4 regions of the Streptomyces sp. NPDC055287 genome follow, and region 1 is predicted to be linked to each of the others. Evidence: riboswitches for the same ligand, from Rfam matches in the RefSeq annotation. Region 1 holds a riboswitch; each other region holds the start of a gene.

Region 1 (7,186 bases):
CGCGGACGTGGAGCCCGCCGAGTTCGCCTCCTGGCTGCACTTCGCGGCGAAGGCGACCGGCCACGAGGGGTACGCCGAGCGGATCGCGACGGCCGAGTCGGGGATGCCGTGGCGAACAGTGTGGGCGTGGTGGCGGCCCGCCAATTGGTTCATGGCCCACCCGAGCCTGAATGGCGACTACTACCAGGTCCACCGCCGCCTGCACGAGGGGCGGAAGCTCGTCGAGGTGGTCGACCAGCGCGGCCCGCTTTGGCTCGATGCGGAGACGGGCCGGAGGGTGAAGGTCCGGGACGAAGGAACACCGGCACAAGCGCCCCGGTCCCCGGAGGTGCTTGATGCGCCCCAGTTGAACAACTGGGAACTGAGCGCACCGGAGAGCTGGGAAGGCGCCGTCGCGTTCGCCGCCGAGGGCGGCAGGACCCGCCATCTCGTCGAGAGTACGCACGGCATAGCAGTGCTCGAGACAGACGCAGAGGTGCTACGGGACTGGCCGCGCGGCGGGATCGACCCCACGTCCTCGGAACAGCCACGGCCCGGCCCCGAACCGGTGCAGCGGCGGCCGACGGGTCCGCTCAGCGCGGCCCGGGTCGATGACGCCTTTGGGGAGCGGCACGTGGTTCGCGTACCCGAGAGTGAACTGCCCGGGGGGCTCGAGCACCCGGGAAGTAGAAGGCACTTGCGGGACATCGGCTTGCCCGAGTGGTGGGTGTGCCACGGGGCCGAGTTTCAAGCCCATTCTGCCGACGCCATGCGACCGCCGGCCGACGGCGCCCTGCCCGAGGGCGGCCTGCCCAGTGGTGTGGCCGCTGCGGACCTGATCACCTTCGGCGCGTGCGACTACGGCGAGCTGTACCTGCACCGCCACGACGGGTCCGTGCACATCTGGAGCCGACTGGACGGGCCGACGGACCGGGTGCTGGTGTCGCTCGCACCGGACCTCGATGTCTTCACTCGCATTCTTGAGGCCGTCTACCGCTACAGCAACGCCTGCTGGCACCCCTATCCGGTGGAGAAGGACCAGGAGGCAGTGGCGCAAGTGTTTCTGGATGAGATGGATGAGCTGGCCCCGGGGCTGTTCGATCCGAAGACGCACAGCGGCATGGTGTGGAGCTGGCTCTACGCAGGCATTACCGAACTGGGCGTGGATGGCTTCTAGCGCCTTCCATGCGTGACCAGGAGCAGACAAGTAAGGTCAAAGTTCAGCGACGGACCGCGCCCCCGGCTCATGGGGGGCGACGTGGCGCACGCGGGCCGCATGCGATTGCATGCGGCCCGCGCCGTTCGTGGGCCGGCTCGGCGGCACGCGCGAGAGCCCAAGCTCAGGAGGAGACGCCTGCTCGCCCGTACCGCACCGGCAGCTCCGTAAGTCCCCGCGCTCTCAAGGAGGGGCGCCAGCAAGGGTTCGCGTCGGCAAGGGCGAGCGTCTCGAAGTGGTCGAGGAGTGCGGCCAGGGCGATCTCCGTTTCCGCTCGGGCCAATGGTGCGCCCAGGCAGCAGTGGATGCCATGGCCGAGGGCGACGTGGCCTGTGGTGTCGCGGTGGAGGTCGAAAAGGTCCGGGTTGGAGAAGCGGTCCGGGTCGCGGTTGGCTGAGGACAGGGACAGCAGGACCGTCTCGCCGGCGGGGATGGTGACGCCTCCAATGGTCACATCTGCGGTCGGGAAGCGTCGGATGGCGAGCAGGACAGGTCCTTCGTAGCGGACGGCTTCCTCGACGGCCATACGCAGCTGGGACGGATCCTTCCGCAGCATGTCGAGCTGATCCGCGTGGCGCAGGAGCGTGAACACCGTGTTGCCGATGAGCTGGACTGTGTTCTCGTAGCCGGCGAATAGGATGAGGAACGCGAGTGAGAGCAACTCGTCCTCGCTGAGGCGGTCGCCGTCCGCATCACGCACTGCGATCAAATCGGAGAGCAAGTCGGCACCGGGGCGCCGGCGCTTGTGCGCGACCAGCTCGAGGAAAAAGCCGAGCATGGCCGCTACGGCTTCCTTGGCAGCCTGCGGGCGGGCCGGATCCGGGACGACGAGAGCGTCAGTCCAGGCACGGAAGTCCCGACGGTGCTCCTCGGGGACGCCCAGGAGGTCGCAGATCACGATGATCGGCAGAGGTGCAGCGTAGGAAGCGATGAGGTCCGTGGTTCCGTGCGGTCCAAGGGCGTCGAGGAGTCCGTCGGCAGTCTCTCGTATCGGCAAGCGGAGCTGCTCGACGCGGCGCGCGGTGAAGGCGCGGGCTACTAGACCGCGGATGCGAGTGTGGTCGGGGGGGTCCATGTTGAGCAGGTTGGCATCGAGGGCCGGGGGCAGGGACAGCCCTCGGTAACTCCCTTCGGCCGCATGCCTCTTATCCAGGGAGAGTCGTGAATCTGCCAGGGCCGTGCGTACGTCGTCGTACCGTGTGATGAGCCAGGCGGGGTTGCCGTCTGTCCCCGTGATCCGATGCACCGGCGCCCTTTCGCGCAGGCGCTGGTAGACGTCATACGGTTGGTCGATGAGCTCGGCCTGGAGATCCATAAGTTCACCCTAGAGGTTGTCCCGTACGGGTGGTGAGTGATCCGGTGAGGGCGAGGTTGGGGAGTCGGGCGATGCCGCGCATGGCCTGGTGAACACCGCGAAGGGGACCCGGCGAAGGAGCCGCACCCGGTCAACAGGAGGGCTCCGCACGCGAGCAGGGCGAACGAAGGTGTGGGGCGCGTCGGCACGGCAATGCCCGTCGAGGGCCCATGCGCGGGGGCCGTTCGTACGGAACATGCCAGCAGGTCTTCGGACTCGGGGTCATCCGGGCGAGGCGCCTTCCCGGGCCGTCAGTCCGGCCCAGTGGCCTTGCTGCCACGCCCGTCACCCTCACCCTGCGCGTCAGTTCCGGGTTCGCCCCGGAATCCCTGACTCGCGTACACGCGTACGGAGTACGACTGGGCTTGCGCAAGCCACCACAGGCGTCGACGGATGATCACACGGTCGACGGATCATCAGACGATGTTGACAATCATTTTCAAATAGTCGATGCTGCTCACGCCCCCCACCCGTCCGCCCACCGTCCTGCGCGGCCGCGGTGCGGGGGTCCACTCCACGTGATCCTCTGGGAGCAGCATGTCGATCTTTCACAACCGCCGAGAATTCCTCGCCCTCACCGGTGCCGCCGCCGGCGCCCTGGTGCTCACCGGGTGCGGCTCCGGTAGCGGCAGCGGCGGCCCGGCGGCGGGCGACAAGGCGAAGCCGCAGCGCGGTGGCCGATTCCGGGCGCTGTTCCCCGGCGGCGGCGAGCAGGAGACCATCGATCCGCACGCGGAGGCCCTCGCTATCGACATGGCCCGCACCAAGGCCCTCTTCGACCGGCTCGTGGACCTGGACGCCACCATGGCGCCGGTGCCCCGCCTTGCCCGGAAGTGGGAGTCCAACAACGACGCGACGGTGTGGCGGTTCACCCTGCGCGACGCGCTGTTCCACGACGGGAAGCCGCTGACTCCCGAGGACGTGCTATTCACCTTCGGCCGCATCCTCGACCCGAAGGCGATAACGCACTACGGGCAGAGCCTGCTCTCCGTCATCGACCTCAAGAAGAGCCGGAGCGCCGGGAAGAACGTCGTGGAGGTCGCGCTGAAGCAGCCCAGCGCCGAGTTCCCCGCCCTGCTCGGCACGCTGGGCACAGCCGTCGTCAGCTCCCGTTACGCCGACACGGCCAAGCCCGTGGGGACCGGGGCGTTCACGCTGAAGTCCTTCCGGGCCGGGCGCGCCTTCGTCGCCGAACGGTTCGACGACCACTGGGACGGCGGCGCGTACGTCGACGAGCTGAGGATCCTGTCCGCCGACACCGACGCCCGGGGCAACGCCCTGCGGGCCGGGGAGGCGGAGTTCGGCTACGAGATGACCCCGACCTTCGCCCGGACCGTACAGGCCGACAAGTCGGTGCGGATCCTGGCGGCGAAGGGCAGCACGGCCCACGCCATCGTGATGAAGTGTGACCAGGAGCCCTTCAACAACCCCGACGTCACACGGGCGTTCAAGCTGCTCGCCGACCGCGAGAAGCTCGTGCAGGTCGTCCTGGCAGGCCAGGGCGTGGTCGGCAACGACATGTTCGGCAAGGGGTACCAGTACTACCCCGAGGACATCCCGCAGCGTACGCGGGACGTCGAGGAGGCGCGCTCGCTGCTGAAGAAGGCCGGCGTGCTGAACAAGACCCTGTCGATCTACACCTCCTCGGTGGCCACCGGCTTCGTGGAGGCGGCGACCCTCTTCGCCGAGCAGGCCGCCGACGCCGGCCTGCGGGTGAAGGTCACCACCGGTGCGTCGGAGACGTACTTCAAGGACCAGCTCGCCAAGGGCGTGATGGGCAGTCACCGCTCCGGCGCGATGACGATCCCCAACTACATCAACGACCGGCTGCTCACGAAGTCGGCGTTCAACGCCTCCGGCTGGCGCCGCAAGGACTTCGACGCCACCTTCGCCAAGGCCCAGTCCACGACCGACGCGGGTGAACGCGGCAAGCTGTACGGCCAGTTGCAGCGCACCGTCCACGACGAGGGCGGCCTTCTGATCTGGGGCCACCCGGACTGGCTGAACGGTGTCTCGTCGCGGGTCCGGGGCATGGAGGCGGCTCCGCCCAACACCCTGGGCTCGGCTCGCTTCGACAAAGTGTGGCTGGCCTGACGATGCGCCGGTACGCCTGCCAGCGCCTCGCGCTCGGTGTGGTCCAAATCGCCCTGCTCGCCGTGCTGGTCTTCCTGCTGACCTCACTGCTGCCGGGCGACGCGGCCGATGTCCGCAACAACGAGGACGCCGGCGCCGAGCAGGTGGAGGCGCTGCGCGAGCAGCTCCAACTGGACCGGCCGCCGCTGGAACGGTTCACCGACTGGGCTTCGGGGATCCTCACCGGTGATCTGGGCACGTCGCTGGTGAGCGGCGGCCCGGTGCTGGACATCCTGACCGAGACGGTCGGCACCACGCTGGTGCTCGCGGCGGTCACGCTCGCCGTGGTGGTTCCGCTCGCCGTCACCCTCGGCATCGCCTGCGGCCTGCGCGAGGGCGGCCGCCTGGACCGGGTCGTGACCTCGGCGACCCTGGCGCTCAACGCCGTACCGGACTTCGTGCTGGCCTTGCTGCTCGTGACCGGGCTGTCGCTCAAGCTCGGGTGGCTGCCCGCCACCTGGGTCGGCGTCGGTGCGGCGGACCTGCTCGTACAGCCGGCGCTGCTCGTCCTGCCGGTCACCGTGGTGGCCGCCCGCATGATCTGCCTGCTCTCCCGGCAGGTTCGGGCGGGCATGGTGATGGTGCTCCAGGCCGGTTACGTCGCCCAGGCCCGCCGCCTGGGCGTGCCGCGCCGGGCGCTGCTGCTGCGCCACGTCCTGCCGAACGCGGCGGTTCCCGGCATCCAGGAACTGGCCCGCGTCGGCGACAACCTGGTCGGCGGCGTACTGATCGTCGAGGCGGTCTTCGCCATCCCCGGCGTCGCCACCGCCCTGGTGCGGGCGGTGGAGGCGCGGGACGTACCCACCGTGCAGGGCCTGGCCCTGGTGGTCGCGGCAGCGGCCCTGCTGTTCAGCCTCGCCGCCGACCTGCTCTCCCATCGCCTCGTACCACGGACGGAGGTCCTTCGGTGAAGGTTCTGAAGCGACCTGGCTCTCGGCCGGGGTACGGCAGGATCACCCTGCCGGCGGCGCCGCTGGGTACCGTGCTCCTCGCGCTGCCCCTGGGTGTCGCCGTCCTCGGGCCGCTCTTCGCCGACGCGCCCGCCTCCGGGGTGTCCGCCCCGTACGCCACAAGCGATGCCCAACACCCCCTCGGGACCGACGGGCTGGGCCGGGACGTACTGGCTCTCCTGCTGCACGGGGGGCGCAGCGCGCTGGGCATGGCGCTCGGCGCGGTCGCGATCGCCTACCTCGTCGGGGGGATCGTGGGTCTGCTGGCGGCCTCGGCACGCCGCCGGTGGGCGGACGAGCTGCTCATCCGCCCCCTCGACGTGCTGCTGCCGCTGCCGACCCTGCTGGTGATCAGCGTGATCGCGGTCGGCTGGCGCGGCTCCCCCCTGGCCATCGCCCTCGCGGTCGCGGCCGTCAACGTCCCGCCGGTGGCGCGGCTCGTGAGGGCGGCGGCGCTGGACGCGGCGAGCAGCCCCGTCACCGAGGCCCTGCGTCTCCAGGGCGAGTCCCGGATCCGCATCCAGCTCGACCACATCGCCCGCTCCGTCATCACCCCGGTCGCCGCCGACATCGGCACCCGCATCACCCTCGCCGTCTTCCTGGTGGGTTCGGCCAACTTCCTGGGGCTCGGGCTGGACCCGACCGCGCCCGACTGGGCGGTGAGCATCTCGCGCGGCAGTGAGGGACTGCTGCTCCAGCCGTGGGCGGTGCTTGCGCCCGCCGCGATGCTCGTCATGTTCACCGTGGGGCTCAACCTGGTCGCCGACCGCCTGCTGGGCCGCTCCCGCCGACGTACGCAGGAGGCCGTCCGATGACCCCGCTCGTCACCGTCCGAGGACTGACCGCACGCGCCGGGGAGGCGGTGCTCCTCGACGCGGTCGACTTCGACCTGTACGAGGGGCGCGTGACCGCGCTCGTCGGCCCGTCCGGCAGCGGCAAGACGACCGCCGCCCTTTCCCTGCTGGGCGAGGCGGGGCCGGGAGTGCGGCTGAGCGGCCGGGTCACCGCCGACGGCGTCACGGCCGTGGACGCGGCCGGGGTGACCGCACAGGCCGCTTCGCTGCCCGGGCGTGTCATCGCCTACATGCCCCAGCACCCGGGGAGCGCGCTCAACCCGGCCCGCCGTACCGGCGCCGTCCTCGCCGAGCTGGCGCGTCTGCACCGTCCGGACTCCGCACCGGCGACGGCGGTGTCCGAGGCGCTCCGGAGCGCCCAGCTCCCCCCGGGGCGGGACGTCGAGCGGCGCTTCCCCCACCAGTTCTCGGGCGGGCAGCGCCAGCGCGTAGCGCTCGCGCAGACCCTGGTGTGCCGACCTCGCGTCCTCGTCCTGGACGAGCCGAGCACCGGCCTGGACACGGTGGCCCGGATGCAGCTGGCGGAAGAGCTGGCGGCCCTCGTGCGCGACGGGCTCGCGCTCCTGCTGCTCAGTCACGACCACGACCTGGTGCGGGCGCTCGCCGACCATGTGGTCGTCCTGCGGCGCGGGCGGGCGGTGGCCTCGGGTTCGCCCGCCGGGGCCCTGCCCGCCCGCCCCGAGGTGACCACCGTCCGCCA
Region 2 (7,186 bases), on a different contig from region 1:
GACCGCTACGAGGAGATCCTCACCCCCGAGGCCCTGGACTTCATCGGACGTCTGGCCGCGGCTTTCGCGGACAGGCGTCTGGACCTCTTCAAAGAGCGGCGGCGCCTGTCGGCCCACCTGATCTCAGGCAGGCCACTGGACTTCTCCCGCGCCACCTCACCCGTCCGCGACGATCCCGACTGGCGCGTCGCGCCGCCCGCCCCCGGGCTGACCGACCGCCGAGTGGAGATCACCGGCCCGCCCGAGCGCCGGATGACCATCAACGCCCTCAACTCCGGCGCGTCGGTGTGGATGGCCGACTTCGAGGACGCCACCGCACCCACCTGGGACAACATCGTCGGCGGCCAGCTGAACCTGCTCGATGCTTGTCAGCGCCGCCTCGACTTCACCTCCCCCGAGGGCAAGGAATACCTGCTCGGTGACCGGCTTGCGACCATCGTGGTCCGTCCACGCGGCTGGCACCTCGTCGAGGAGCACCTGGAGCTCGACGGCCACCCCGTCCCCGCCTCCCTCGTCGACTTCGGCCTGTACTTCTTCCACTGCGCCCAGCGCCAGATCGACGCCGGCCACGGCCCGTACTTCTACCTCCCCAAGCTCGAGAACCACCACGAAGCCCGCCTGTGGAACGACATCTTCGTCCTCGCACAGGAACTGCTCGGCATCCCCCGCGGCACCATCCGCGCCACCGTCCTCATCGAAACGATCACCGCCGCCTTCGAGATGGAGGAGATCCTCTACGAGCTCCGCGAACACAGCTCCGGCCTCAACGCCGGCCGCTGGGACTACCTCTTCAGCCTGATCAAGACGTTCGGCCACCGCACCGACTTTCTGCTGCCCGACCGTGCCAAGGTGACCATGACCGCCCCCTTCATGCGCGCCTACACCGAACTGCTGGTGCGCACCTGCCACCAGCGCGGCGCCCACGCCATCGGCGGCATGGCGGCCCACGTCCCCAGCAAGGACCCACAGGCCAACGAAGCGGCCCTCGCCAAGGTCCGGCTCGACAAGGAACGCGAGGCCGAGCACGGCTTCGACGGCTCGTGGGTGGCCCATCCCGGCCTCGTCCCCGTCTGCCGCCAGGTCTTCGACGGCGTACTCGGCGACCGGCCGCACCAGATCGAACGCACCCGCGACGACGTCGACGTCCGGGCCTCCGACCTGCTGTCGGTACGCCGCATCAGTGCCCCGCCCACCGAGGAAGGCGTGCGCTCCGACATCGCCGTCGCACTGCGCTACTTCGACGCCTGGCTGCGCGGCCACGGCGCGGTCGCCCTGTACGGACTGATGGAGGACGCGGCCACCGCCGAGATCGCCCGCTGCCAGGTCTGGCAGTGGCTGCGCCACGGCGCCGTGGACCGCGACACGGTGACCAGGATCCTCGACGACGAGACGGCCGCCCTGGCCGAGGAGGACCCGGCGGCGCTCGTCACCCAGGCCCGCGAGATCTTCGTACGCACCGCTCTCGGCCCCGACCTGCCCGAGTTCTTCACCACCGACGCCTACGCCCGCCACCTCGTGCGGCGCGGAACGGAGCAGGCATGACCACCACCGGTATCCAGCGCGTGGGCGTCGTCGGCGGTGGACAGATGGGGGCCGGGATCGCCGAGATCTGCGCCCGTGCCGGGCTCGACACGGTCGTCTGCGAGGCGGATGCCACGGCGGCGCGCGCAGCGCGGGAACGTGTGGCGGTCTCCCTCGAACGCGCTGTCCAGCGCGGCAAACTCGACCGTACCTCCGCCGAGGATGCCCTTGACCGGATCGTCTTCACGGGCAGCCTCGACGACCTGGCCGACCGACAGCTCGTCGTCGAGGCCGTCGTCGAGAACACGGACGCGAAGACCGAGATCTTCGCCGCCCTCGACAAGGTCGTCGAGGACCCGGAGGCGATCCTCGCCACCAACACGTCGTCGATCCCGGTCATGCGCCTGGGCATGGCCACCCACCGTGCGGACCGCGTCCTGGGCCTGCATTTCTTCAACCCGGTGCCTGTCCTGCCCCTGGTGGAAGTAGTGGCTTCCCTCCACACCGCGCCCGAGACGGTCACAGCCATCGAGGAGTTCGCCCGCGACACCCTCGGCAAGACCCCGATCCGCTCCCAGGACCGGGCCGGCTTCGTCGTCAACGCCCTGCTCATCCCGTACCTCCTCTCGGCGGTCCGCATGGCCGAGTCCGGCTTCGCCACCGCAGCAGACGTGGACGCGGGCATGGAACTCGGCTGCGCCCACCCCATGGGCCCGCTCAGGCTCGCCGACCTCATCGGCCTCGACACCGTCGCCGCCATCGCCCAGTCGCTGTACGACGAATTCAAGGAACCGCTGTACGCTCCGCCGCCGCTGCTGCAGCGCATGGTCGAGGCAGGACTGCTCGGACGGAAGACCGGGCGGGGATTCCACCCGTACGACCGGGGCTGAGGGGCCCTGGTTGCCGCCGGGGCCGAGGGGCCCGGGCTGCTGTGGAGGCGGGCGCGGAGCGAGGACTGAGGTCGCTCCGCGCCCTGCCGCGTTTTCCGTTCGCGAGGGCGCCGGGAACCGGGCGAGTGTCACATCTCACCGTCCGACATGTGAACAGTGCAGCACCGGAGTTGAGCCCAGCGCCTAGGTTGGCAGGTGCAGCTGGTTCGCCCTGTCCGCCAGGCAGGCGCGTCGCAAGAGGGAACCCGGTGGGAATCCGGGACTGCCCCGCAGCGGTGAGCGGGAACGACCGCCGTCATACGCACTGGACCCGGCCGGGTCTGGGAAGCGACGGCCAGTAGGTGTCTGCCCCTGGCAGATGGGCCCGCGAGTCCGAAGACCTGCCACTGCCCGTGCGCGAACGCGCGCGGAGATCTCGGTGACCTCGTGGGCGGGTCGGCGTACATATCAGGCGTGCACACGCATCGACACAGCGACGCGGTCCGCCCGGTCTGCCATCCCTTCGCGTCCTACGAACCGTCCCCGGGGTCTCTCGGAGAGACACTCGCGAAGGAGAGTTCCGTGACAGCCAAGCCCGCAGCCGCAGCAGCCAGGGCCACCGTGTACGGCTACCCCCGCCAAGGACCCAACCGGGAACTGAAGAAGGCCATCGAGGGGTACTGGAACGGCCGCATCACCGCCGACGCCCTACGGGAGACCGCTGCCGGTCTGCGCCGCACCAACTGGCAGCAGCTGGCCGACGCCGGCCTCGACGAAGTGCCGACCGGCGACTTCTCGTACTACGACCACGTCCTGGACACCACCGTCATGGTCGGCGCCATCCCTGCCCGCCACCGCGCCCACGCCCATGAAGACCCGCTCGACGGCTACTTCGCCATGGCTCGCGGCACCCAGGACGTCGCGCCGCTGGAGATGACCAAGTGGTTCGACACCAACTACCACTACCTGGTCCCCGAACTCGGCCCCGACACCGTCTTCTGCGCCGACTCCACCCAGCAGGTCACCGAACTGGCCGAGGCCCTCAGCCTCGGCCACACCGCACGCTCTGTCCTCGTCGGACCGGTCACCTACCTGCTGCTCGCCAAACCCGCGCCCGGCGTCGCGGCGGACTTCCAGCCACTGACCCTTCTCGACCGGCTGCTGCCGGTGTACGCCGAGGTACTGGCCGACCTGCGGGCCGCCGGTGCCGAGTGGGTCCAGCTGGATGAGCCCGCGCTCGTCCAGGACCGCACACCGGCCGAGCTGAACGCCGCCGCCCGCGCCTACCGGGACCTGGGCGCGCTCACCGACCGGCCCAAGCTCCTCGTCGCCTCCTACTTCGACCGGCTCGGCGAAGCACTCCCCGTCCTGGCCAAGGCCCCCGTCGACGGCCTCGCCCTCGACTTCACCGGGCCCGCCGCCGCGAACCTCGACGACCTCGCCGCCGTCGGCGGCCTGCCCGGCAAACGCCTCGTCGCAGGCGTCGTCGACGGCCGCAACGTCTGGATCAACGACCTGGAAAAGTCGCTGTCCACCCTCGGCACCCTCCTCGGCCTCGCCGACCGTGTGGACGTGGCCGCCTCCTGCTCCCTGCTCCACGTCCCCCTCGACGCGACGGCCGAACGCGACGTGGACCCGCAGATCGCCCGTTGGCTCGCCTTCGCCCGCCAGAAGACCACCGAGATCACCACGCTCGCCCGCGGCCTCACCGAGGGCACCGACACCATCGCCGCACAGCTCGCGGCCAACCGCGCCGACCTGGCCTCCCGCGCCGGATCCGCCCTCACGAATGCCCCCGCCGTACGCGCCCGGGCCGCAGCCGTCACCGACGCCGACGCCCGCCGCTCCCAGCCCTACCCGGAGCGAGCGGCCGCCCAGCACGCCCACCTGCGCCTGCCCCTGCTACCGACCACCACCATCGGCTCCTTCCCGCAGACCACCGAACTGCGCACCGCCCGCGCCTCCCTGCGCGCCGGCCGCCTCGACGCCACCGGATACGAGCAGCGCGTCGAGACAGAGATCCAGAAGGTCGTCGCCTTCCAGGAGAAGACCGGCATCGACGTCCTCGTGCACGGCGAGCCCGAACGCAACGACATGGTCCAGTACTTTGCCGAGCAGCTGACGGGGTACCTCGCCACCCAGTACGGCTGGGTCCAGTCCTACGGCACCCGCTACGTCCGCCCGCCGGTCCTCGCCGGGGACATCTCCCGCCCCGAGCCGATGACGGTCCGCTGGAGCCGATACGCCCAGTCGCTCACCGACCGACCGGTCAAGGGCATGCTCACCGGCCCGGTCACCATGCTCGCCTGGTCCTTCGTCCGCGACGACCAGCCGCTCGCCGACACTGCCCGCCAGGTCGCCCTCGCACTGCGCGACGAGGTGAACGACCTGGAAACCAACGGCCTTTCGGTGATCCAGGTGGACGAACCCGCCCTGCGCGAGACCCTGCCGCTCCGCGCCGCCGACCGCCCCGCCTACCTGGCCTGGGCAACTGAGGCGTTCCGCCTGACCACCAGCGGGGTGCGCCCGGACATCCAGATCCACACCCACATGTGCTACGCCGAGTTCGGCGACATCCTCCAAGCCATCGAGGACCTCGACGCCGACGTCATCAGCCTGGAAGCCGCCCGCTCCCACATGCAGGTGGCAGGCGAACTCGCCAGGGCCGGCTACCCGCGCGAGGCGGGGCCCGGTGTCTACGACATCCACTCCCCGCGCGTCCCGAGTACCGGCGAGGCGGCCGCCCTGCTCCGCAAGGGGCTGGAGGCCATCCCGCCGGAGCGGCTGTGGGTCAATCCCGACTGCGGCTTGAAGACCCGCGGCTGGCCCGAGGTCCGTACCTCCCTCGAGAACCTGGTCGCCGCGGCCAGGGAGGTCCGCTCCTCGCTTCCCTCCGGCTCCTCCTGAGCCAGACGTGTTGAGGGCTCCCATGTCCGGCACGGCGGCATTGCCGGGCATGGGGCCCGGGTCGCGGTTCGATCGTTTTGGCTTCCACTCGGTCGGCCTCGGTGGGTTCGTGACGGAGGGCGAGAAGCAGGTCGAAGGCTTCCGGCACACGGTTCAGCGCGCCTTCTCGCGCGATCGTCCCGTCCTTCTCCAGCCCTCTCCCGCTCATGTGGTCAGTGTGCCTCGTGCCTTCGCTAGAAGGCGTAGCGGATCCGCAGCCACGGCGCGTGCGCCGCGACGAGGCGGCGCACGGTTTCCACCGCGGCCGCCTTCTCCCCGTTGCGGTAGCGCACGTTCCAGCTTCCGTTCTCGGAGCGCTTGGGCTGCTGGAGGTCCGGGCGCCACAGCAGGTCCTCGGCCCGCGGGTGCCAAGCGAGGTTGACGTCGTGCAGATCCCGGTTGTGGGTCAGCAAGATGACCTCGGCGGCCGCCTGCTCCTTGACCCGCGACGGCAGAACGTCGTCCATACGGCGCAGCAGCTCGGCCCACGCGCTCTCCCAGCCCGGCCGGATGACCACGGGCGAGAGATTGAAGTGCACCTCGTACCCGGCGTCGAAGAAGTCGGCCGCCGCGTCGATGCGCTGGTCGACGGGGCTGGTCCGGATGTCGAGCAGCCGTGAGTCGTCCGTAGGCATCACGGAGAAGCGGACGCGGGTGCGACCCCGGGGGTCCAGGTGCAGCAAATCCGGGTTGACGAACTTGGTGGCGAAGGACGCCATGGCGGTCGGCCACTTCCGGAAGGCGTGCACCAGATCGGCGGTGTTGTCGCTGATCAGGGCGTCGACCGAACAGTCGCCGTTCTCCCCGATGTCGTAGACCCAGGCGTGCGGGTCGCACTGGTTGGGTTCCGGTTTGGGTCCCAGCTGGGCGACATGGCGGCCGATGTGGCCGATGATCCGGTCGATGTTGGTGAAGACGGTGATCGGGTTGGCGTACCCCTTGCGACGCGGTACATAGCAGTAGGCGCAGGCCATGGCGCAGCCGTTCGACGCGCCCGGAGCGATCCAGTCGGCCGACCGCCCGTTGGGCCGAGTGGTGAGGGACTTGCGCTCTCCCAGGACCAGCGTCTCGCTCTTCACCCGCACCCAGCGCTCAGCGTTGCCCTCATTGCCGTGCAAGTGGGGGATACGCCAGTGCGAGTCCGTCTCCACCAGGCGGGCCCCGGGGAAGAGCGCAATGATCTGCCGCCCTCGCAGCGAGGCCGCAGCTCCCGGCTCCGCGTGGATCTCCCGGACGGCGAGAAGCCGCCGGGCCTCGGCCGACTCGCGGAAGAGCGGCCGGTGACCGGGACCGGCTCCCGTGCTCGCCACAAGGTCGTCGAGGCCGAACAGCGCGTCGTCGTCGCTGGTGAAAGCATCTCGCATGATCACTCCGGGTAGCGTCCGCGGCGCCGACCTCGCGCCGCTCGACGGTCCGCGCTCGCCGCTCGGACCGGCCGGGAGGGGGCGAACGTCGGCGGCGGAGGAAGCGGCGCGGCTCCTTCCACTGTACCGAGACCCACCGGCACGGGGAGCGACCCGTACGGCGGGCTCGGCGCCGGCTTCCGGCTGCGCGGGCGTATGGCTGCGCGGGCGTCCGCCGGAGCGGCCCGGCGGGAGCGCGTCGTTACGTTCTCCGGGCCGTACGGGCGTACGTTCTGTCAGGCCGTACCGTCACGGCCGCCCTGGAGATCGGCGCGGCCGCCGGCCCCGAGCAGGCCCGTTGCCTCGAGATCGCCCCGCGCCGAGAGCCGGGGCATCTCCCTGCGCGCCACCCACGTCACCACCGGCGGCAGTGCGCCGCGCACCACCTGGAGGCAGCGCAGCCACGACGGTACGTACACCGCCGCGGCGCGTCGCTCGACGGCCCGC
Region 3 (7,186 bases), on a different contig from region 1:
GAGGTACTCGCCGAACCCCTCGGGCCCGAACTCCCTCCCGAGGCCGGAGTTCTTGTAGCCGCCGAAGGGCCCGAGCATGTCGACGCTGAAGGTGTTCACGGAGTACGTACCGGTCCTGACCTGCCGCGCGATGTCGATCCCGTGCTCGGTGTCGGCGGTCCACACACTGCCGCTGAGCCCGTACTCCGAGTCGTTGGCGATCCGCACCGCGTCGCGCTCGTCGTCGTACGGCAGCAGGCAGATGACCGGGCCGAAGATCTCCTCGCGGGCGATCCGCATCGAGTTGTCGACGCCGCCGAAGAGCGTCGGCTCGACGTACCAGCCCCGCTCCATGCCGGCCGGGCGTCCGCCGCCGGTGAGGATCTTCGCTCCCTCCTCCTGTCCGATCCTGATGTAGTCCAGGGAGCGCCGCTGCTGGCGTGCGGCGACGAGCGGGCCGACCTCGGTGGCCGGGTCGAGCGGGTCGCCGACCTTCAGCGCGCCGGCCGCCGCGGCGAACGCCTCGGCGAACTCGTCGTAGCGCGAGCGCGGGGTGAGGATGCGGGTCTGGGCCACGCACGCCTGCCCGTTGAGCATCCAGGCGAAGGGGACGATCCCCGCGACGGCGCTCTCCAGGTCCGCGTCCGGCAGGATCACGGCCGCCGACTTGCCGCCGAGCTCCAGCGTCACGCGGGTGAGGTTGCGCGAGGCGACCTCCATGACGCGCCTGCCCGCCGCGACCGAGCCGGTGAACGACACCTTGTCGACGTCCGGATGCCCGACGAGGTACTCACTGACCTCGCGGTCGGCCGGGATGATCGACAGGACGCCCTCCGGCAGCCCGGCCTCGGTGGCTATCTCGGCCAGGATGTACGCGTCGAGAGGCGTCTCCGGCGACACCTTGAGCACGGCCGTGCAGCCCGAGAGCAGCGCGGGCGCGAGCTTGGCCGCCGCCGTGAACTGCGGGACGTTCCACGGCACGACGGCCGCGACCACCCCGACCGGCTCCCGGCGTACGAGAAGCGGGCCGAGCACACCGGTCCGCCGCTCCTCGTACGGGAAGTCGCGCGCGACGGCGAGGGTGGCGTCCCACACCATCATCGCGGCCAGCGCCTGCATCATGACGCTCGCGGTGTAGGGCGTCCCGTTCTCGGAGGTGATGCTGCGGGCGATCTCCTCGTGCCGTACGGCGATCGCGTCCTTGATCCGCGTGACGACGGCGATCCGCTCGTCGAGCGTCGTCCGGGGCCAGGGGCCTTCGTCGAACGCCTCGCGTGCCGCCGCCACCGCGCGGTCGACGTCGGCCCGGGACGCGTGCGGCACCCGCCCGATGACCTGCTCGGTGTGCGGCGAGACGACCTCGATGACCTCGGTCCCCAGCGGATCGGTCAGCTCGCCGCCGATGTAAAGCTTCCGGTGCTCCACAAGCTCGGTCATGACTGTGTGCCTCCCACGGCCCGGCAACGCTCCCGAGTTATCTGACGGTTCATCAGAACTGTTACCAGCTGCGGTCGTCGGAGTCCATGACCCGACCCCTTTGCAAAGAAGTCGACCTGGGCGACTATTGGAACGAGTTCTAGTCCTGGACGAGGAATTGGGGACCCATGACGCAGGTGACCGAGCACGGCGGTGGCGTCTGGTCCCTCAAGGTGCCCATCCCGGACAACCCCCTCGGCCACACCCTGGTCCACCTGCTCGACACCGACGACGGCCCGGTCCTGATCGACACGGGCTGGGACGACCCCACGTCCTGGGACGCGCTGGTCACCGGTCTCGCCGCGCTCGGTACGGCGGTCACCGACATCCACGGCGTGGTCATCACCCACCACCACCCCGACCACCACGGCCTGTCCGGCCAGGTGCGCGACGCGTCCGGCGCGTGGATCGCCATGCACGCCGCCGACACCGAGGTCGTACGCCGGACCCGCGGCGCGGAGCCCGGCACCTGGCTCGGCTACATCACCGCCAAACTCACCGCCGCCGGCGCGCCCGACGACCACCTCGCGCCGCTCCGCGCCGCCCGCGGCTCGGGACGCATGCGCACCCTGCCCGGCCTCAGGGCCGCGCTCCCCGACCGCGAGATCGTCCCCGGTGACGTCCTCCCCCTGACCGGCCGCCGCCTGCGCGCGATCTGGACGCCGGGTCACACTCCCGGCCACGTCTGCCTGCACCTGGAGGAGACGCACCCGGCGAACCTCCCCGGCAACGGCCGCCTCTTCTCGGGCGATCACCTGCTCCCCGGCATCACCCCGCACATCGGCCTGTACGAGGACCCCGACGACACCACGGTCACCGATCCCCTGGGCGACTACCTCGACTCCCTCGAACGCGTCGCCCGTCTCGCGCCCGCCGAGGTGCTTCCGGCCCACCAGCACGCGTTCACCGACGCCCCCGCCCGCGTCGGGGTGCTCCTCGCCCACCACGAGGACCGCCTCACCGGCCTCCGCGCCCTCCTCGCCACCCCCCTCACCCCCTGGCAGCTGGCCGAGCGCATGGAGTGGAACCGGCCCTGGGACCAGATCCCGTACGGGTCCAGGAACATCGCGGTCTCGGAGGCCGAGGCACACCTGCGCCGCCTGGTGAAGCTGGGGCACGCGGAGGCGGTCCCGGGCGGCGAACCCGTCACGTACGTCGCTGTGTGAAGGCCCGGCGGTAGTCGCGGGGCGGGATGCCCCGCCGGCGGACGAACTGCTCGCGCAGGACGGCGGCGCCGGCGTAACCCACGCGGCGGGCGATGTCCTCCACGGACAGCTCCGTCGTCTCCAGCAGCTCCTCGGCGATGTTGAGGCGCTGCGTGAGCAGCCACGCGTGCGGGGTGGTGCCGGTCGCGGCGGTGAAGCGGCGGGCGAAGGAGCGGCGGCTCATGAGGGCGCGGCGCGCCAGTTCGTCGACCGGGAGGGGCTGGTCGAGGTGGGCGCGGGCCCAGTCGAGGACCTCGGCGAGACGGTCGTCGGCGCAGCCCTCGGGTACCGGGGCGGCCAGGTACTGGGCCTGGCCGCCCTCGCGGTGCGGCGGCAGGACGAGGTCCCTGGCTACGGTGTTGGCCACCGCGGCGCCGTGTTCGCGGCGCAGCAGGTGCAGGCAGAGGTCGAACCCCGCGGCGGCGCCCGCCCCGGTGACCGTGCGGCCCTCGTCGACGTAGAGGGCGCCGGGGTCGAGGGTGACGCCGGGGTGGAGGGTCGCGAGCAGGGCGGCGAAGCGCCAGTGGGTGGTGGCGCGCAGGCCGTCGAGCAGTCCGGCGGCGGCGAGTGCGAACGTACCGACACAGTGGGCGGCGACCGTGGCGCCGCGCTCGTGGGCGGACCGCAGCGCGTCGAGGACGGGGGGCGGAGGCGGGGTGCGGAAGCCGCTCCACGGCAGGGCGAGGACCAGGTCGGCCTCGGCGAGCCGGTCCAGGCCGTGCTCCACGGTGAGGGAGAGGCCGTGGTCGGTGGGGACCGGGCCCGGACGGTCCGTGCACAGGGTGAAGTCGAAGTCCCTCTCGTCGAAGATCTCGCTGACGACGCCGACGCTGAGCATGCCGACCCCCGGTGGCGCGTAGGCGGCGACGGTACGGAACGGGGTCATGCCCGCAGTCTGGCAGCAGGCAGGCGCGGTTATGGCACGAATCCCGCGATGCCTGGCACATCTGCCACTCGTGCGCACCGCGCATCGACGGAAAGCTGATCCCCATGAGCGACACACCGCGCGGCCGTACGGCCGGCTACACGATCCTGACCACGGGCTACACCACTTCCACCGGCCCCGGCGTCGCCGCCACCGTCTCGTACGTGACCGACGGCGACCTGCGGATCGTCATCGATCCGGGCATGGTCGCGAGCCGCGACCGGATCCTGGGCCCGCTCGCCGCGATGGGCGTGGGCCCCGACGACATCACCGATGTCGTGCTCAGCCACCACCACCCCGACAACATCATCAACGCGGGGCTGTTCGGCAGCGCCAGGATGCACGACCACAAGGCGATCTACCACGGCGACCAGTGGACCGACCGCGACGCGGAGGGGTACGAACTGACCCCGTCCGTAAGGCTGATCAGGACTCCGGGACACAGCCGGGAGGACGTGACGGTGCTCGTCGGCACACCGGACGAGGTGGTCGCGTTCGTGGGAGACCTGTGGTGGCGGCCGAACGGACCGGTCGAAGACCCGGTCTCCCCGGACCTCGCGCAACTGCGGGCCAGCAGGGAACGGGTCCTCGCGATCGCCGACGTCATCGTCCCCGGCCACGGCGGCGCGTTCCCGGCGGACGCGTCCGCGCCGCTGTAGGGGCCGCGCCGGGCGCCGCCGCCGCGCCCGGACCGCCCGGGGGCCGCTTGCTACGGGCCGGTAGAGTGTGCGAGTCGTCATCATGCCGTTCTGGGGGAAGCCGGTGCGAATCCGGCACTGACCCGCAACCGTGAGCCGCCCGCCGAGGGCGGTGAGTCGGAACGCCCGGTCCGGCATGACTACTGGCTCGGCACCGTCGAGGTATACGGAGCCGGAGCCTGGTGCGTGGTTTCCGCGTGCCCGGGCCCGGCTCCTCAGCAGGAGAGGCCCCCGCCCGTCATGACCCTTCGCCGCAGCGCAGCAGCCGTGCTCGCAGCTTCCGCCGTACTCTGCGCCACCGCGGCCACGGCCACGACCGCCGTCGCAGCGCCTTCCCCCACTCCCGTGGTTCCCTCGGGGCTCTACGGCGAGAAGGACCCGACGTACGACGGTGTCTGGCGGCAGTCGCTGGCCCTCCTCGCCCAGGACACGGTGGGCGTCAAGCCCGCCGCGAAGGCCGTGAACTGGCTCGTCGGCCAGCAGTGCGACAGCGGCGGCTTCCCGTCGTTCCGTGCCGACGCCGCCGAGCCGTGCACGTCGAAGACCATGGTGGACAGCAACGCCACCGCCGCGGCCGTGCAGGCGCTGAGCGCGCTCGGCGGGCAGGACGCCGCCGTGAAGAAGGGCGTCAGCTGGCTGAAGGGCGCGCAGAACCAGGACGGCGGCTGGGGTTACAACCCGGGCGGCGCGAGCGACTCCAACTCCACGTCGATCGTGATCGGCGCGCTGGCCGCGGCGGGCGAGAAACCCGGTGAGGTCACGTCGCAGCAGGGCAAGTCGCCGTACGACGCCCTCGTCACCTTCTCCGTCCCCTGCGACGCGAAGTCGGGCGGCGGCGCGTTCGCGTACCAGCCGGACAAGGGCGGCAAGCTCGCGCCCAACGCCGACGCGACGGCGGCGGGTGTACTCGGCGGGCTCGGCCAGGGCCTGGACGCCCAGGGGAAGAAGGACGGCCAGAAGGCCGCCGAGTGCGACAAGTCCGGCAAGCCGACGCCCGAGCGGGCCGCCGCGAACGGCGCCGCGTACCTCGACGGCGTACTCGCGAAGACGGGCCACCTCGACACGCCTCCCATGCCCGGCGCCGAGGACAGCGAGCCGCAGCCCGACTTCGGCAACACGGCCGACGCCGTCGTCGCGCTGGCCGCGCAGGGCGGCGCCGAGCAGGCCGAGAAGCCGCTGGGGTGGCTGAAGAAGAATGCGGCGTCCTGGGCGAAGGGGAACGGCCCCGCCGCATACGCGCAGCTGGTCTTCGCCGCGCACGCGACCGGCACCGACCCGAAGAACTTCGGCGGCACCGACCTGGTGAAGTCGCTCAACGCGACCGGGCCGGCGCCGGAGACCACGGAGACGAAGACCGACGAGGACAAGGGCTCCGAGCAGGGCTTCGGCGACTGGTGGCTCGTCGGCATCCTGTTCGTCGCCAGCGTCGGCGTCGGCATCCTGTTCAGCGGCCGCAAGAAGAAGAACCAGCAGCGGTGACGACGGTACGTACGCGGCCGGCCTCCCTCTCCCTCGTCCTCGTGCTCGGCGCCGCGCTCCTCGCGGTACTGGGCGCGGGGCCCGCGCACGCGGGCACGGGCTACCGCTACTGGTCGTTCTGGGAGAGCGACGGCGGCCGGTGGACGTACGCCACTCAGGGCCCGGCGTCCGCCAGGCCCGCCGACGGCGATGTGATCGGCTTCCGGTTCTCGGTGAGCGAGGACGCGCGGGACTCGGCGCGGCCGCGCCACGCGGCCGGTGCCTTCGGTGACGTCTGCGGCGGGACGCCCGCCAAGGAGGGCGCCAAGCGGATCGCCGTCGTCATCGACCCCGGTACGGCGGCCGACGCCCCGGCCGGCGAGCGTCCACCGGCACTGCGCACGGCGTGTGCGCGCACCGGTGCGGACGCAACCGCCGCGGACGCGCTCGCCCAGGTGGCGAAGCCGCTGCGCTACGACAGCGCGGCGCTGCTCTGCGCGATCTCCGGCTACCCGAAGACGGGCTGCGGGGAGCAGGTGTCCGGCCGCGAGGACACGCCTCGCTCGTCCGTGACAGCGACCGCGACCGTCGGCCGGACCACCGACGACGACGGCAGCGGCCCCTCCGCCGGGCTGCTCGTCGGCCTCGCCGCCGTGTTCGCGCTCGGTGCCGCGGGCGTGTGGCAGGCGCGCCGCCGCCGCGGATGACCTCCATGACCCTGCGCGCGCCGCAAGCCGCCCGTAGCAACGCCCTGCCCGCCGGGGCGTGGTGGCTGTGGGCGCTCGGTCTGGCCGTCGCCGCGTCCAGGACCACCAATCCGCTGCTGCTCGGCATGCTGGTGGGGGTGGCCGGGTTCGTGGTGGCGGCGCGCAGGACGGACGCCCCGTGGGCGCGTTCGTACGGGGCGTTCGTGAAGCTCGGCCTGTTCGTCATCGGCATCCGCCTCGTCTTCTCGGCGTTCCTGGGCTCACCGATCCCGGGCGCCCACATCCTCTTCACGCTGCCCGAAGTGCCCCTGCCCGACTGGGCGCAGGGCGTGCGGATCGGAGGGCGCGTGACGGCGGAGCAGCTCGTCTTCGCCCTGTACGACGGGGCGAAGCTGGCCACGCTCCTCATCTGTGTGGGCGCCGCGAACGCGCTCGCCAATCCGGCCCGGCTGCTCAAGTCGCTGCCGGGCGCGCTGTACGAGGCCGGGGTCGCCGTCGTCGTCGCGATGACGTTCGCGCCGAACATGGTGGCCGACGTGGTGCGGCTGCGCACCGCGCGCCGGCTGCGCGGCCGGCCGACCGGGGGCGTCGGGGCCGTGCTCCAGATCGGGCTTCCCGTCCTGGAGGGGGCGCTGGAGCGGTCGGTGGCTCTGGCCGCGTCGATGGACGCGCGCGGGTACGGCCGCACCGCCGAGGTACCGCCCGCCGTACGGCACACCACGACCGTGCTGACGCTGG
Region 4 (7,186 bases), on a different contig from region 1:
TACTCAAGCTCGCGGACGGTGAGTGCAAGCGCTGGCTCGGCACGCTCAACGATCTGCGGCTGACCATCGGCACGCGTCTCGAGGTCACGGACGAGGACGAGAACGGGGAGCTCTACCGGCTGCCGGACTCCGACCCGCGCAAGCCGATGGTGATGGCGTACCTGTGGCTCGGCGCGCTCCAGGAGAGCCTCGTCGAAACGCTTATGCCCTGACTATGCCCTGACCTGTCCGGACATATCGATCACGCTGTTCGCTCAACGGACACTCAAATCCGGATAACGATCGCATTAACGCCCGGGGCCCCTTTGCCGCCCCGGGCGTTGTTTGTCCCATTTTTCCAGTGGTGTGCGCCACATTGGGCGCAGTGGATCACTGTTGCGAGCGTGATAAATCTTCACGACCGCCCTGGGACGCCACCCCTGTCCCCGGGGGCGCTGACGCCGGCTGACCCCGGCACGCAACTCCATTCCACATCCGGGGGCCGAGCCCCTCAAAGGATCGTCACAGTCGATCCGAGCCGTTCAAGGCCGGATCGGCATGGAGAAAGGCGCGACACACCATGACCTCAGTGCAGGTCGACAAGCAGCACGACGGCAGTGAGGCCGAAGGCACGACATCCGGCGAGGGTTACCAGCGCGGACTCGGGGCCCGTCAGATCCAGATGATCGCGATCGGCGGCGCCATCGGCACCGGCCTCTTCCTCGGCGCGGGCAAGGGCATCTCCATCGCCGGCCCCAGCCTGATCCTGGCCTACGCCATGGCCGGCCTCGTCATCTTCTTCATCATGCGGGCGCTCGGCGAGCTCCTCATGTACCGCCCGGTCTCCGGCTCCTTCTCGGAGTACGCCCGCGAGTTCGTCGGCCCCTTCGCGGGCTTCGTGACCGGCTGGACGTACTGGCTCTTCTGGGTCGTCACCGGCATCACCGAGGTCACCGCGGCCTCGGAGTACATGCAGTACTGGACCAAGGGCACGGACGGCTGGACCGATCAGCCGCAGTGGGTCTTCGCCCTGATCTTCACGGTCCTCCTCTTCTGCGTGAACCTGATCTCCGTGAAGCTCTTCGGCGAGCTGGAGTTCTGGTTCTCGATGATCAAGGTGACCGCGATCGTCGGCATGATCCTGATCTGCGCCGGCATCCTCACCCTCGGCTTCTCCGACGCCGGCGACACCGCGTCGGTGACCATGCTCTGGGACCAGGGCGGCTTCTTCCCCAACGGCATCGGCCAGACCCTCATGACCCTCCAGCTGGTCATGTTCGCCTTCCTCGCCGTCGAGCTGGTCGGCGTCACCGCGGGCGAGGCCAAGGACCCGAAGACGGTCCTGCCCAAGGCCATCAACACCGTCCCGTGGCGCATCGCCGTCTTCTACGTCGGCGCGCTGATCATGATCCTTTCGGTCGTCCCGTGGACCCACTTCCAGCCGGGCGTCTCGCCGTTCGTTGCGGCGTTCGAGAAGATGGGCCTCGGCGTCGGCGCGGCCATCGTCAACTTCGTGGTCCTCACCGCCGCCCTGTCCTCCTGCAACTCGGGCATGTACTCCACCGGCCGCATGCTGCGCGACCTCGCGCTCAACGGCCAGGGCCCGAAGTTCTTCACCAAGCTGACCAAGAACGGCCTGCCCCTCGTGGGCACGTCCTTCTCCGCCGGCCTGATGCTGGTCGGCGTGTGGATCAACTACCAGTGGCCGGGCGAGGCGTTCAACTACGTCGTCTCCTTCGCGACCATCTCCGGCATGTGGGCCTGGATCATGATCCTGGTCAGCCAGATCCGCTACCGCGCCAAGGCCGACCGCGGCGAGCTGCCGCAGTCCGCCTTCCGGGCGCCGGGAGCGCCGTACACGAGCTGGTTCGCACTGCTCTTCATCGGCATGGTCATCGTGATGATGGGCATCGACAAGGACGCGCGGATCTCGCTGTACTGCGCGCCGCTGTGGGCGCTGCTGCTCGGCGTGTCGTGGCTGGTGCTGAAGAAGCGGACGCCGTCGGCATCGCAGAGCGTCCCGCCGAAGGCCTGATCCACTCCGGGCTCGTCCGAGTCCAGCATGTGGTCCCGCCCGTACCATCCACCGGTACGGGCGGGGCCCTTTGCTTATCCTGGGGCCCATGCTGACCCTTTCCCAGGCCCTCTACGACCAGATCGTCGCGCACGCACGCGCCGACCACCCCGACGAGGCCTGCGGCGTGGTCGCCGGCCCGGCCGGGTCCGGGCGCCCCGAGCGCTTCGTCCCGATGCTGAACGCCGCCCGCTCGCCCACGTTCTACGAGTTCGACTCCTCGGACCTGCTCAAGCTCTACCGCGACATGGACGACCGCGACGAAGAGCCCGTGATCATCTACCACTCGCACACGGCGACCGAGGCCTACCCGTCCCGCACGGACATCAGTTACGCGAACGAACCCGGCGCGCACTACGTCCTGGTCTCCACCGCCGACACGGACGACGCGGGCCCCTTCCAGTTCCGCTCGTTCCGCATCGTGGACGGAGTGATCACCGAGGAAGAGGTCAAGGTCGAGGCGTAACCGCCGTCGGCCGCAGCCGTACTGCGAAAGCGCGCGCGGCGTACGCCGAAGGGGTCACCCCGAAAGCAAGAAGCGCATCCTCGTCGCCTTCACCGAAGGCATCGCCCCCGAGCCGGACACCACCTTCGGCAACGTGAAGGCCGGCGTACTGGAGCACTTCGTGCCCGGGTACGAACGCGGCGACTTCGTCGAGACCATCCAGAACGCCGCCCGGCCTGAATGATCACGACGCGGGACACAGTGACAGAATGTGCGCGACCCGGGCGGCAGGACCCAGGAAGCCGGTGCGAATCCGGCACGGTCCCGCCACTGTGACCAGGCCGACGACGCTGTCGCCAACGCCTGGAAGCCAGGAACTGACCTGCCGCCCTCCGTACCACCGACCAGGGGACGAGGAAATCCCCCGGAGGAGGCACCACTGTGTCCTGCCGTACTCGCCCCACGCGCCGCGCGCTCATAGCCACAGCCGCCGCCCTGCTCCCCCTCACCGCCTGCACCGCGACCGGAGACAAGCCCGGCGCCGCCGCAGCGAAGACAGCGGCCCCCGGCTTCCCGTACACCGTCACCAACTGCGGTGTGAAGACGACCTACAAGGCCCCACCCACCCGCGTCGTCACCATGAACCAGCACGTCACCGAGGTGATGCTGGAGCTCGGCCTCGCCAAGTCCCTCGTCGGGACCGCCTACCTCGACGACAAGGTGCTCCCCGAGTACGAGAAGCAGTACAAGGCCACCCCCGTGCTGGCCAAGGAGTACCCCTCGTACGAGAAGCTGCTCGCCGCCAACCCCGACTTCGTGTACGGCGGTTACGCCTCCGCCTTCTCCGCCGGCGACGGCCGCAGCCGCGAGACGCTGAAGAAGTCCGGCATCAACTCCCGCCTGAACACCGAGTACTGCGCCGACGGCAAGACGTCGATGGGCGCCCTCTACCAGGAGATCCGCGAGATCGGCCGCACGTTCGGCGTCGCCGGCCGCGCCGAGCGCTGGATCGACTCCGCCAAGGCCGGAAACACCGCCACCGAGAAGAAGCTGGCGGACGTCGACCCCGTCTCCGTCTTCGTCTACGACGGCGGTGACAAGACCGCCTCCACCATCGGCGGCGCGGGCATCGGCCACGAGATGGTCAAGCGCGCGGGCGGCAGGAACGTCTTCGCCGACCTCCCCAAGCCCTTCGCCGACGCCTCGTGGGAAACCGTCGTCGACCGCAGGCCCGAGGCCATCGTCATCCTCGACTACGGCGCCACCACCGTCGCCCAGAAGAAGCGGCGCCTCCTCGAAGACCCGGCCCTCGCCGACGTCCCCGCCGTCAAGAACAAGCGCTTCGCCGTCCTGCCCCTGTCCGACATGGTCCTCGGCGTCCGCGCACCTGCCGCCGTCGACACCCTCGCGCGCCAACTCCACCCCGAGCTCGAGAAGTAGCGGGCGGCCGTGAGCTGCGAGACCCCCGCCGCCCGCGGGCGGCTGCGCTACACCCTGCTCGTCGCCGTGCTCACCGCCCTGCTCGCAGCGGCGGCGGTCGCGGGGCTCGCCCTCGGTTCCGTACGCATCCCCGCCCCCCAGGTGCTGGAGATCGTCACCGGCGCCGCCGACGCGGGCCCGTACCGCACGATCGTCCTCGACGTACGCCTGCCCCGCGTCCTGCTCGGCGCCGTCGTCGGCGCCGGGCTCGCCGTCATCGGCACCGTCCTCCAGGCCCTCGTACGCAACCAGCTCGCCGACCCCTTCCTCCTCGGCGTCTCCTCCGGCGCGTCGGTCGGCGCGGTCGGCGTCATCGTCCTCGGCCTCGGGGCCGGCCTGGCCACCACCGTCACCGTCCCGCTCGCCGCCTTCGCGGGCGCGCTCGGCTCGCTCGTCCTCGTGTACGGGCTCGCGCGCGGCGGCGGCGCCATGACCACCGGACGCCTCGTCCTCGCCGGAGTGGCCGTTTCGTACATCCTGTCCGCCCTGACCAGCCTGCTGATGGTCACCTCGGCCCGCGCCGACCACCTCAAGGAAATCCTCTACTGGACCCTCGGCGGACTCGGCAGCGCCCGCTGGGACATGCTCGCGCTCCCCGCGACCGTCCTGGCAGCCGGAACCGCCCTGCTCATCACCCTCGCCCGGCCGCTCGACCTCCTCCTGGTGGGGGAGGAGGGCGCCACCGTCCTCGGCCTCGACACCGGCCGCTTCCGCGCCGCCGTCTTCGTCGTCGCCTCGCTGCTCACCGGCGTACTCGTCGCCTTCAGCGGCGCGATCGGCTTCGTCGGCCTGATGGTCCCGCACGCCGCCCGCATGGCCGTCGGCGCCGGACACCGCAGGCTGCTCCCCGTCGCCGCGCTCGGCGGCGCGGTCTTCCTGGTCCTGGCCGACCTGGCCGCCCGTACGGTCGCCGCACCCCAGGACATCCCCGTCGGCGTACTCACCGCCCTCACCGGCGGCCCGTTCTTCCTGTGGATGCTGCGCCGCCGCGGCGGAGCGACCGAAGGAGCCCCCGCATGACCACCCTGACCGTGGAAGGCCTCTCGTACGGCGCCGGAGGCCGCCACCTCGTCGACGACGTCACCCTGATGGCCGCCGACGGCGAGACCGTCGGCCTGATCGGCCCCAACGGCAGCGGCAAGACGACCCTCCTGCGCTGCGTGTACGGAACCCTGCGCCCCACCCACGGCCGCGTTCTCCTCGACGGCGACGACCTGCACGCCATGAGCCCCAGGACCCGCGCCCGGCGCATCGCGACCGTGCCGCAGGACAGCGGCGCGGCGGGCTTCGAACTGACCGTCCGCGAGGTCGTCGCCATGGGCCGCTCCCCGCACAAGCGCTTCTGGGAACAGGACACGGCCGCCGACGACTCTCTCGTACGGGAGGCCCTTGCCCGCGTCGGCATCGCGGACCTCGCGGCGCGCGGCTTCCCGTCCCTGTCGGGCGGCGAACGACAGCGGGCCCTGATGGCCCGCGCCCTCGTCCAGCAGCCGTCCCTCGTCGTACTCGACGAGCCGACCAACCACCTGGACATCCGATACCAGCTGGAGATCCTCGGTCTGGTGCGCGACCTGGGCACAACCAACCTGCTCGCCCTGCACGACCTCAACCTCGCGGCGTACTACTGCGACCGCGTCCACGTCCTGGACGGCGGCCGCGTCGTCGCATCCGGCACCCCGAAGGAAGTCCTGACGGCCGACCTCCTGCACACCGTGTACGGGGTGTCCGCCGAGGTCAGCGTTCATCCGACGACCGGCGCGCCGACCGTCGTCTACCTCCCCGGGCCAGCACTCTGTCCACGGAACGAACGTTTTTAGACCACGATGTGAGATCACATACCGGCATGTGGCCCGGGAATCTATACGATGACCGCATGGTTCCCCACGACGTGAGTGAGACGACGCCGAGCACTGTGCTGCTCGTGGCGCGCCTGCACGTCGACCTGTGCCGGCTCGCCAGCGCAATCTGTACGGCTACGGCCTGAGCCGCGGGTCATCCAGCACACGCACACGCTTACCCCTGCGCGGGGGACGAACTGCCGCGCGCCTTTCACGCCACCCTCCTGACAGGAGTCGAAAGCCATGGCCATCGAGGTCCGCATCCCGACCATCCTCCGCACCTACACGGACGGCGCCAAGGCCGTCCAGGGCAACGGCGACACCCTCGCCGACCTCTTCACGGACCTGGAATCCCGCCACGCCGGCATCCAGGAGCGCATTGTCGACGGCGGCCAGCTGCGCCGCTTCGTGAACGTCTACCTCAACGACGAGGACGTCCGCTTCCTCGACGGCATCTCCACCAAGCTCGCCGACGGCGACAGCGTCACCATCCTCCCGGCCGTCGCCGGCGGCATGGTCTGATGCGGTACGACTCCCCGCTGGCGGCGGTCGGCAACACGCCGCTCGTCCGCCTCCCGAGGCTGTCCCCTTCGGACGACGTCCGCATCTGGGCCAAGCTGGAGGACCGCAACCCCACCGGCTCGATCAAGGACCGCCCCGCGCTCCACATGGTCGAACAGGCGGAGAAGGACGGCCGGTTGACGCCGGGCTGCACCATCCTGGAGCCCACCAGCGGCAACACCGGTATCTCGCTCGCCATGGCAGCCCGCCTCAAGGGCTACGACATCGTGTGCGTCATGCCGGAGAACACCTCCCAGGAGCGGCGCGACCTGCTCGCCATGTGGGGCGCGAAGATCATCTCGTCCCCGGCGGCGGGCGGCTCCAACACGGCCGTACGGGTCGCCAAGGAACTCTCCGCGGAGAACCCCTCCTGGGTGATGCTCTACCAGTACGGCAACCCCGACAACGCGGGCGCGCACTACGCCACCACGGGCCCGGAGATCCTCACCGACCTCCCGACCATCACGCACTTCGTGGCCGGCCTGGGCACCACGGGCACCCTCATGGGCGTGGGCCGCTACCTGCGCGAGAACCTCCCCGACATCAAGATCGTCGCGGCCGAGCCGCGCTACGACGACCTGGTCTACGGCCTGCGCAACCTCGACGAGGGTTTCGTCCCCGAGCTGTACGACGCGTCCGTCCTGACCACGCGCTTCTCGGTCGGCTCGGCGGACGCGGTGACGCGGACACGGGAACTCCTCCAGCAGGAAGGAATCTTCGCGGGCGTCTCGACCGGGGCGGCGCTGCACGCGGCGATCGGGGTGGGAAAGAAGGCGGTCAAGGCGGGCGAGCGGGCGGACATCGTCTTCG

What was found. A riboswitch is a leader RNA that binds a small molecule or an ion and turns the genes downstream of it on or off. The one in region 1 is predicted to bind cobalamin.
Region 2: it holds a riboswitch for cobalamin, as region 1 does, so the genes downstream of both, metE (5-methyltetrahydropteroyltriglutamate--homocysteine S-methyltransferase) here and ACWIHY_RS23460 (cytochrome P450 family protein) in region 1, are expected to answer to the same signal.
Region 3: it holds a riboswitch for cobalamin, as region 1 does, so the genes downstream of both, ACWIHY_RS22515 (prenyltransferase/squalene oxidase repeat-containing protein) here and ACWIHY_RS23460 (cytochrome P450 family protein) in region 1, are expected to answer to the same signal.
Region 4: it holds a riboswitch for cobalamin, as region 1 does, so the genes downstream of both, ACWIHY_RS12860 (ABC transporter substrate-binding protein) here and ACWIHY_RS23460 (cytochrome P450 family protein) in region 1, are expected to answer to the same signal.

Annotation. Positions count from the first base shown of each region.
Region 1 is NZ_JBSHNE010000015.1:69,861-77,046, reverse strand. It holds gene ACWIHY_RS23465 (SUKH-4 family immunity protein) at 1-1,156, shown strand, start outside; gene ACWIHY_RS23460 (cytochrome P450 family protein) at 1,320-2,510, opposite strand; cobalamin riboswitch at 2,734-2,928, opposite strand; gene ACWIHY_RS23455 (ABC transporter substrate-binding protein) at 3,087-4,643, shown strand; gene ACWIHY_RS23450 (ABC transporter permease) at 4,631-5,593, shown strand; gene ACWIHY_RS23445 (ABC transporter permease) at 5,590-6,447, shown strand; gene ACWIHY_RS23440 (ABC transporter ATP-binding protein) at 6,444-7,186, shown strand, end outside.
Region 2 is NZ_JBSHNE010000023.1:27,496-34,681, forward strand. It holds gene aceB (malate synthase A) at 1-1,542, shown strand, start outside; gene ACWIHY_RS28050 (3-hydroxybutyryl-CoA dehydrogenase) at 1,539-2,411, shown strand; cobalamin riboswitch at 2,596-2,813, shown strand; gene metE (5-methyltetrahydropteroyltriglutamate--homocysteine S-methyltransferase) at 2,973-5,297, shown strand; gene ACWIHY_RS28060 (spore photoproduct lyase family protein) at 5,531-6,700, opposite strand; gene ACWIHY_RS28065 (SDR family oxidoreductase) at 6,976-7,186, opposite strand, start outside.
Region 3 is NZ_JBSHNE010000014.1:33,553-40,738, reverse strand. It holds gene ACWIHY_RS22535 (aldehyde dehydrogenase) at 1-1,416, opposite strand, end outside; gene ACWIHY_RS22530 (MBL fold metallo-hydrolase) at 1,584-2,621, shown strand; gene ACWIHY_RS22525 (GlxA family transcriptional regulator) at 2,602-3,546, opposite strand; gene ACWIHY_RS22520 (MBL fold metallo-hydrolase) at 3,651-4,244, shown strand; adenosylcobalamin (AdoCbl) riboswitch at 4,313-4,466, shown strand; gene ACWIHY_RS22515 (prenyltransferase/squalene oxidase repeat-containing protein) at 4,524-5,762, shown strand; gene ACWIHY_RS22510 (SCO2322 family protein) at 5,759-6,448, shown strand; gene ACWIHY_RS22505 (energy-coupling factor transporter transmembrane component T) at 6,445-7,186, shown strand, end outside.
Region 4 is NZ_JBSHNE010000006.1:226,801-233,986, reverse strand. It holds gene ACWIHY_RS12880 (DUF2017 domain-containing protein) at 1-212, shown strand, start outside; gene ACWIHY_RS12875 (amino acid permease) at 560-2,014, shown strand; gene ACWIHY_RS12870 (Mov34/MPN/PAD-1 family protein) at 2,103-2,519, shown strand; partial or broken gene ACWIHY_RS12865 (diguanylate cyclase) at 2,584-2,742, shown strand; cobalamin riboswitch at 2,771-2,898, shown strand; gene ACWIHY_RS12860 (ABC transporter substrate-binding protein) at 2,940-3,938, shown strand; gene ACWIHY_RS12855 (FecCD family ABC transporter permease) at 3,948-4,997, shown strand; gene ACWIHY_RS12850 (ABC transporter ATP-binding protein) at 4,994-5,794, shown strand; gene ACWIHY_RS12845 (putative leader peptide) at 5,851-5,961, shown strand; gene ACWIHY_RS12840 (MoaD/ThiS family protein) at 6,059-6,337, shown strand; gene ACWIHY_RS12835 (PLP-dependent cysteine synthase family protein) at 6,337-7,186, shown strand, end outside.